DNA from 2 places in the Paenibacillus sp. GM1FR genome. Region 2 is predicted to be linked to the other one. Evidence: riboswitches for the same ligand, from Rfam matches in the RefSeq annotation. Region 2 holds a riboswitch; the other holds the start of a gene.
What was found. A riboswitch is a leader RNA that binds a small molecule or an ion and turns the genes downstream of it on or off. The one in region 2 is predicted to bind glycine.
Positions count from the first base shown of each region.

Region 1: linked by a shared signal. The riboswitch ahead of gcvT (glycine cleavage system aminomethyltransferase GcvT) and the one ahead of sdaAB (L-serine ammonia-lyase, iron-sulfur-dependent subunit beta) in region 2 are both predicted to bind glycine.

Region 1 covers NZ_MKZL01000044.1:89,098-92,517, forward strand. The annotation lists gene gcvPA (aminomethyl-transferring glycine dehydrogenase subunit GcvPA) at 1-1,049, opposite strand, end outside; gene gcvT (glycine cleavage system aminomethyltransferase GcvT) at 1,046-2,182, opposite strand; glycine riboswitch at 2,400-2,500, opposite strand; glycine riboswitch at 2,504-2,626, opposite strand; gene gcvH (glycine cleavage system protein GcvH) at 2,970-3,362, shown strand.
Region 2 covers NZ_MKZL01000027.1:54-3,473, reverse strand. The annotation lists gene PAEAM_RS19165 (alpha-glycosidase) at 1-96, shown strand, start outside; gene sdaAA (L-serine ammonia-lyase, iron-sulfur-dependent, subunit alpha) at 280-1,257, opposite strand; gene sdaAB (L-serine ammonia-lyase, iron-sulfur-dependent subunit beta) at 1,247-1,936, opposite strand; glycine riboswitch at 2,073-2,209, opposite strand; glycine riboswitch at 2,214-2,338, opposite strand; partial or broken gene PAEAM_RS19150 (collagen-like triple helix repeat-containing protein) at 2,474-3,420, opposite strand, start outside.

The DNA of each region.
Region 1 (3,420 bases), on a different contig from region 2:
AGTTTACCCATGATGGACATATACACAGATGCGCTGAGTGCAAGCAAAGCTTGGTTGGAACAGATGTTGGATGTCGCCTTTTCGCGGCGGATATGCTGTTCACGTGCTTGCAGTGTGAGTACAAAACCACGCTTGCCGTTGCGATCCGTGGTCTGGCCTACGATTCGGCCAGGAATTCGGCGCATATGAGGCTGGGATACAGCGAAATATCCGCATGTTGGACCGCCGAGTGAAGCGGCGATGCCGAGGGGCTGCGCATCACCTACAACGATGTCGGCACCCAGCTTGCCTGGGGCTTCCAGCAGACCCAGCGATAGCGGGTTGGCACTTACAACGAGCAGGCCCTTGTGCGCATGCACGAGGTCGGCAGCCTGCTTCACATTTTCCACGGCACCAAAGAAGTTCGGACTCTGGATCATGACAGCAGCGGTATCGTCGGATATGGCTGCTTGCAGGGCATCCCAATCAGTGACGCCATCCTTATAACCAATCTCGACAATCTCCAGACGGAGTCCGTGCGCATATGCCTGCAATACCTGACGGGCTTCCGGATGAACGGTACGGGATACGATAAGCTGTTTGCGACGTGTTGCTGCTGCGGCGAGATTACCGGCTTCCGCAAAAGCTGTTGCGCCGTCATACATGCTGGCATTGGCTACAGCCATACCGGTTAATTCACAGATGTAGGATTGAAATTCGAAAATGGCCTGTAGTTCACCTTGGCTGATCTCAGGCTGATAAGGTGTGTAGGCAGTGTAAAACTCGGAACGGGAAATGACATGATTGATGACGGAAGGAACATGATGATCATATATGCCTGCGCCGAGGAAGCTGGCGTGTGTTTCAAAATTGGCGTTGGCGCCGGCTTGTTTGGACATGTGACGTGTCAGCGCATATTCATCAAGTTTGGAGGATACGGGCAGCTCGCCCTGATAACGGATCTCCTGCGGAATGTCCTGAAACAGATCCTCCAGCGTATCCACACCGATGGTTGCGAGCATGGCGCTCTGATCTTGCTCAGTCATGGGAATATAACGGTGCTTGCTCATGCTTGATCAGCTCCTTGAGTAGGTGTCTTCGACGTACGTGTCCGTTTATGAAAAGGGGTCTTCGCGACCTCGGCTTTTAGTTTCTTGCCGCGGATCTCAATCTCAAGCGGGGTTCCCAGCGCAGCGTATTTGCTGTCGATGAGGGCAAGCCCCAGATTACGCTTCAATGTAGGTGATTGCGTGCCTGTTGTCACTTCACCAATCTGTACGCCTTCGGCGTAAATCGGATAGTGGGGGCGGGGAATACCGCGCTCCAACACTTCGATGCCGACCAGTTTGCGGGCGGGCCCGTTAGTTTTTTGCTGTAACAAGGCTTCGTGTCCTATAAAAGGTCCGGCATTCAGCTTCACAAACATGCCAACGCCAGCTTCGAGTGGAGAGATAGTTGCCGACAATTCCTGTCCATACAGAGGGAGCTTTGCTTCAAAGCGCAGTGTATCCCGAGCACCGAGGCCTGTCGGTACAAGTCCGTGACCTTCACCGGCTTGCATTAATCCATTCCAGACCACAGCAGCCTGGTCCGCAGGAACATATAGTTCAAAGCCATCTTCACCGGTATATCCGGTACGGGACAACAGTAATTTTACTCCACATACTTCAGCATCCTGCACAAAACGAAACGGTTCAATCGAGCTTACATCCGTATCTGTAACTTTCCCGATAATGTCTACAGCCAGTGGACCTTGCAAGGCGAGCAGCGCCGTTTGCTCCGAATCGTTGGTCATACTTACGCCGGGGATCAAGTGCTCTTGCAGCCACGCCCAATCCTTGTCGATGTTGGAGGCGTTAACCACAAGCATATAATGCTGATCTTCCAGCTTATACACGAGCAGATCATCCACCACACCGCCATTTGGATAACACATCAGGGTGTACTGGGCTTGACCGGGAACCAGCGTGGTCACATCATTGGTCATCATTTGTTGCAAAAAAACTTCAGCCTGCTCACCCTGTACTGTGAATTCGCCCATATGGGATACATCGAACAGTCCCGCGCGCTCGCGTACTGCTTCATGTTCTTTCTGGATTCCGCTAAATTGTACCGGAAGCTCCCAGCCTCCAAAATCAATGCACCGTACGCCTTCGTATTGCTGATACAGTGGGAAGAGTGGTGTTCTAAGCAAATCGGACATCAAATCACCTCGTCATGGGCCGTCAGCCGGCCGGATATACAATCGTGGATCAATGAACCAGGGTGTTTTTAAATTTTCAGCTAGATATTTTCATCACATAAGTATGGTAAGGGCAGCTATGGCAGCGCCGTTCTACATCCTGTTTTTCGTTTTTTGGGAAAAAGGAAAAGGACAGGCCAAAGAATCGGCATGCCAAGTAGCACGCTGTATTCTAAGGCTCTGTCCCTTGTACCTGAGAGTTACCCCGCTGCGTTGCGCAGCAGGTTTCCCCTTGGGTGATCATAACGCCCGCACAGGGCGAATAGATGCTCTCCAGAGTTGCGTCCCGTAAAAGTCCTTTTGCCTGAGAGATTCACCCCCGCTTATCGGTGGTTTACTCCTTCGGCGTTACCTCATGTACATCCCGAATCGGGTGTCACGGGTAATCTCTCCCTTTACATTCATCCGCGGGTATAACATAGTCCAATAAACACATTTACTCCTCTCATTAAAACGTGAATCCACTACTGATGTCAAGAACGATATCATAGATAATTATTTAAAACCGAATATTTAATTTAGTTTTTATTTTATTGTTCGTGTATTTAAAAAGACTACGCTTACTATTCTAATATTCACCAGTATATGAAGAAAGAGTGTAATCCGGTTACAGGATTTAGAGGTGTTCAGCAAATAAATTGTGAGGTATCTTGACATTTGATTCAAAAATGTCATACGCTATGTTCTGGGAAAAAGGTTAAGGTCAAAGAACGCATGTACTCATTAATGAAAAGCGAGGCGGATATCGATGAGCGAATTGAAAAGTGATTTCCTGTACAGTGAAGAGCACGAATGGGTGCAAACCGTAGGGGAGGATACTGTACGTATTGGCATTACCGAGTTCGCGCAGCATCAGCTGGGTGACATTGTGTTTGTGGAATTGCCTGACCTTGAAACCAATGTAAAAGCAGAGGACATCATTGGAACGATCGAATCGGTCAAAACGGTTTCGGACTTGTTCTCTCCCGTCACAGGTTCAATTACTGCAGTCAATGATTCGTTGCAGGACTCCCCTGAACTTGTGAACAGCTCTCCTTACGAGGAAGGCTGGATGATTGAGATCCGTGTTGAGGGAGATCTGACAGCAGCATTGTCTACATTGATGAATGCAGACGCGTATCGGAAACATACGGAAGAATAGTATCAACGAACTTGTACTTATTAACATATATTTTATAATTAAATGATATGAGCTTCAT
Region 2 (3,420 bases):
GGAAACCATCGTACTGCCAAGGAAGATGGCGTACTCGCCATTGAATTGCCCGCGTATGGATATGCCGTACTGAGTACGGCTGTGAGCCAGAACTAGAGTCATAATACACATTCATCTGAAGTCAAATATAAGTATCCTAACTTCGCTTCATCTGGTAGCATAAAACAAGCGTCCTGCATAACCCGGATTCGGGTTCGCGGACGCTTGTTTTTGTATTTTTGTATTCGCCGTTATACATCATAATGTCACTGATTTATATATCGGTGGTCCCGGTTCAGCTTAAACCTGAGTACCCTTGTCCACTTGAGCATTGTCCGCCCCACTTGTAGTTGTGTCAGAATCCGCTGGTTTCGACTCCTGCTCAGGCTCGGCACGCTTTGCCTTTGGTTTAGCCAGCTTTTGCATCATTTTGCGGCCTGTTGGCGTCTGGGCCAACCCGCCTTGGGCTGTCTCCCGATGGCGGCTCGGCATCGCACTGCCTACTTCCAGCATGACATCGATGACTTCGTCTGACGGAATGGCACTACGCACTCCGGCCAGGGCCATGTCAGCCGCAGCCAGCGCCGTAACTGCACCCAGTCCATTACGGACGATGCACGGGATTTCAACAAGGCCTGCGACCGGATCGCAGATAAGGCCCAGTGTATTTTTTAACGCCAAACCAACGGCATGAACAACCTGTTCCGGTGTACCTCCACGCAGTTCAACCATGGCACCCGCAGCCATGCCAATAGCGGAACCCACTTCCGCCTGACAGCCACCTTCGGCACCGGAGATAAATGAATTGTTGGCAATAACATAACCAATCGCCCCCGCACAGAACAACCCGTTCACCAAATGTTCGTCCGTCCAGCCAAACCGCTCCTGTGAGCTAATAAACACACCCGGGATAATGCCGCAGGAACCGGCTGTTGGTGTTGCCACGATCCGGCCCATGGAGGCATTCACTTCAGATACACACAGGGCATACGCCATGGCAAGTGCGGAAGCATCTCCCGAGCAAGTCTCACCCTTGCGAATGTACTCAGCCATTTTTTTGCCGTCTCCACCTGTTAATCCACTGCGTGATGTCGTATCTTCCGTTAACCCTTTGCGTACCGCTTCCTTCATCACCTGATAATATTCAGACATCTGCTTCACAACATCCGCTTCCGGTGTATTGGTCTCCTGAACCTGCTCCTCGATCATCAGCTGAGCAATGGTTTTGGATTCTGCTGTACAGATCGTATTCAGTTCGTGCAAATGTTTAAACCGCATCCGAATCAACTCCTCTCTTCAAATCAATGACACGAATGTCCAATACATGGTCCAGCTCCCTTAGACGCTTGAGCATATCAGGATTAGGCACACCATCCATTTCCATCGCGGTAAGCGCTTCGCCATCACGGGCTTTCCGGTCCACCTGCATATACCCGATGTTAACCCCGGATGAACTGATCGTGGACGTTACCGATGCAAGCACCCCTGCTTTGTCCGCATGTCGCAGAACAAGTGTTGGAAACTCACCACTAATCTGAACACGAAAATCATTCATCGAATGCACGGATACGCTTCCACCACCAATGGATGCACCGATTAAGGAGCAGGCACGTTCTCCATGCCACAACTCAATTTTGACCGTATTTGGATGAGGAGCAGGTAGGCCACTTGTATAAAACTCAACCTCCATGCCCGCTTCCTCTGCGTATTGCTCTGCATCCGGGATACGCGGATCGTCTGTGACATAATCCAGCAGACCACCGATCAGTGCCAAATCTGTTCCGTGCCCCTGATACGTATCTGCAAATGAACCGTACAGCGTCAGCCGGGCACGATCTGGCGTACATCCCAGCCACTGACGAGCAATTCTTCCTAACCTTGCCGCACCAGCTGTATGTGAACTTGAAGGCCCCGTCATCGATGGACCAATAATTGAGAAAACATCTTTAAATCGCACTTGTAACCCTCCATTATTAATCATGATTCATATTTGTAAAATGTATTCGTCATTTCGATCCAGGAGTTTCACCACAATGTCCCTTATTTAGATATGATGACATCAAAAAAGGACAGAAGAAGGCCTTAGGCCCTCTCTCTGTCCTCGATACCTGAGAGTTTCACGATCAGCAGTGTCTCACGACAAGGGTGAACTGCCTGCGATTACAGACAAGTTCACCGGGCTGACTGATCATATACCCCTTGGGTGGCGCAGTTCGCGCACTCTCCAGAGTTGCGTCCAACGATGGTACATTTACCTGAGAGATTAACCACTGCGCCGGGTGCACAGCAGCTTGCTCCTTCGGTGCCTGAACACTAGCCATTGTGCTCGGCTAATCCAGGTCTCTCCCGCTCGTTATCATCCGCTGTATTTATTTTAATTCGATTCGAATTGGTACATTTCTAAATTTTTGATCAAGTATACCCATAGAGTAATGCACAATATCATATATGTCAACAAAAGTAACGTGTAATTACCATAAGTCCGATGTCTATTTTAACTGAAGCGAATAGCATTAATATTTCTCACTTCCGCTGAGGCACTCGTGACGTTACTAGTTGTCGTAAATTCAATACTTACTGTATATACGTTAGTAGTTGTTGCAGGAGCAGTATCCACGTAGGTGTTGGAAGAAAGAAACCTCAACGTTCCCGAAGCATTACCGGTTCGTGAGAGCTGCAATTGATTAATTAGAACTCCGTTACGTCTCAGGTTAACGTTATATGCGATACTCCAGTTAGACCCTACAACTACCGCTACTTGTGTACTATTATCGATTTTCACGCGTTGACCTGCCACCACGGGTACATTAAGTGTCTGAATGGTCGTTTCACCGGTCAATGGAAGAGCCAATGCCGCTGTCTGACTGTTAGCAAACAAGGAAGAATCCGCAGGGGCAGAAGCTGCTGTCGATCCAGTAGCTCCTGTTGCGCCAGTGGCTCCGGTCGTTCCCGTTGCTCCCGTTACACCAGCCGTCCCGGTTGTTCCCGTCGCACCTGTCGCACCTGTAGCCCCAGTGACTCCGGTCGCTCCCGTTGCTCCCGTTACACCAGCCGTCCCGGTTGTTCCGGTTACGCCTGTTGCACCTGTAACCCCTGTGACTCCGGTCGCTCCCGTTGCTCCCGTTACACCAGCCGTCCCGGTTGTTCCGGTTACGCCTGTGGCACCTGTAACCCCTGTGACTCCGGTCGCTCCCGTTGCTCCCGTTACTCCGGACGTCCCGGTTGTTCCGGTTACGCCTGTGGCACCTGTAACCCCTGTGACTCCGGTCGCTCCCGTTGCTCCCGTTACTCCGGACGTCCCGGTTGTTCCGGTTACGCCTGTCGCACCTGTAACCCCAGTGACTCCGGTCGCTCCCGTTGCTCCCGTTACACCAGCCGTCCCGGTTGTTCCGGTTACGCCTGTCGCACCTGTAACCCCTGTGACTCCGGTCGCTCCCGTTG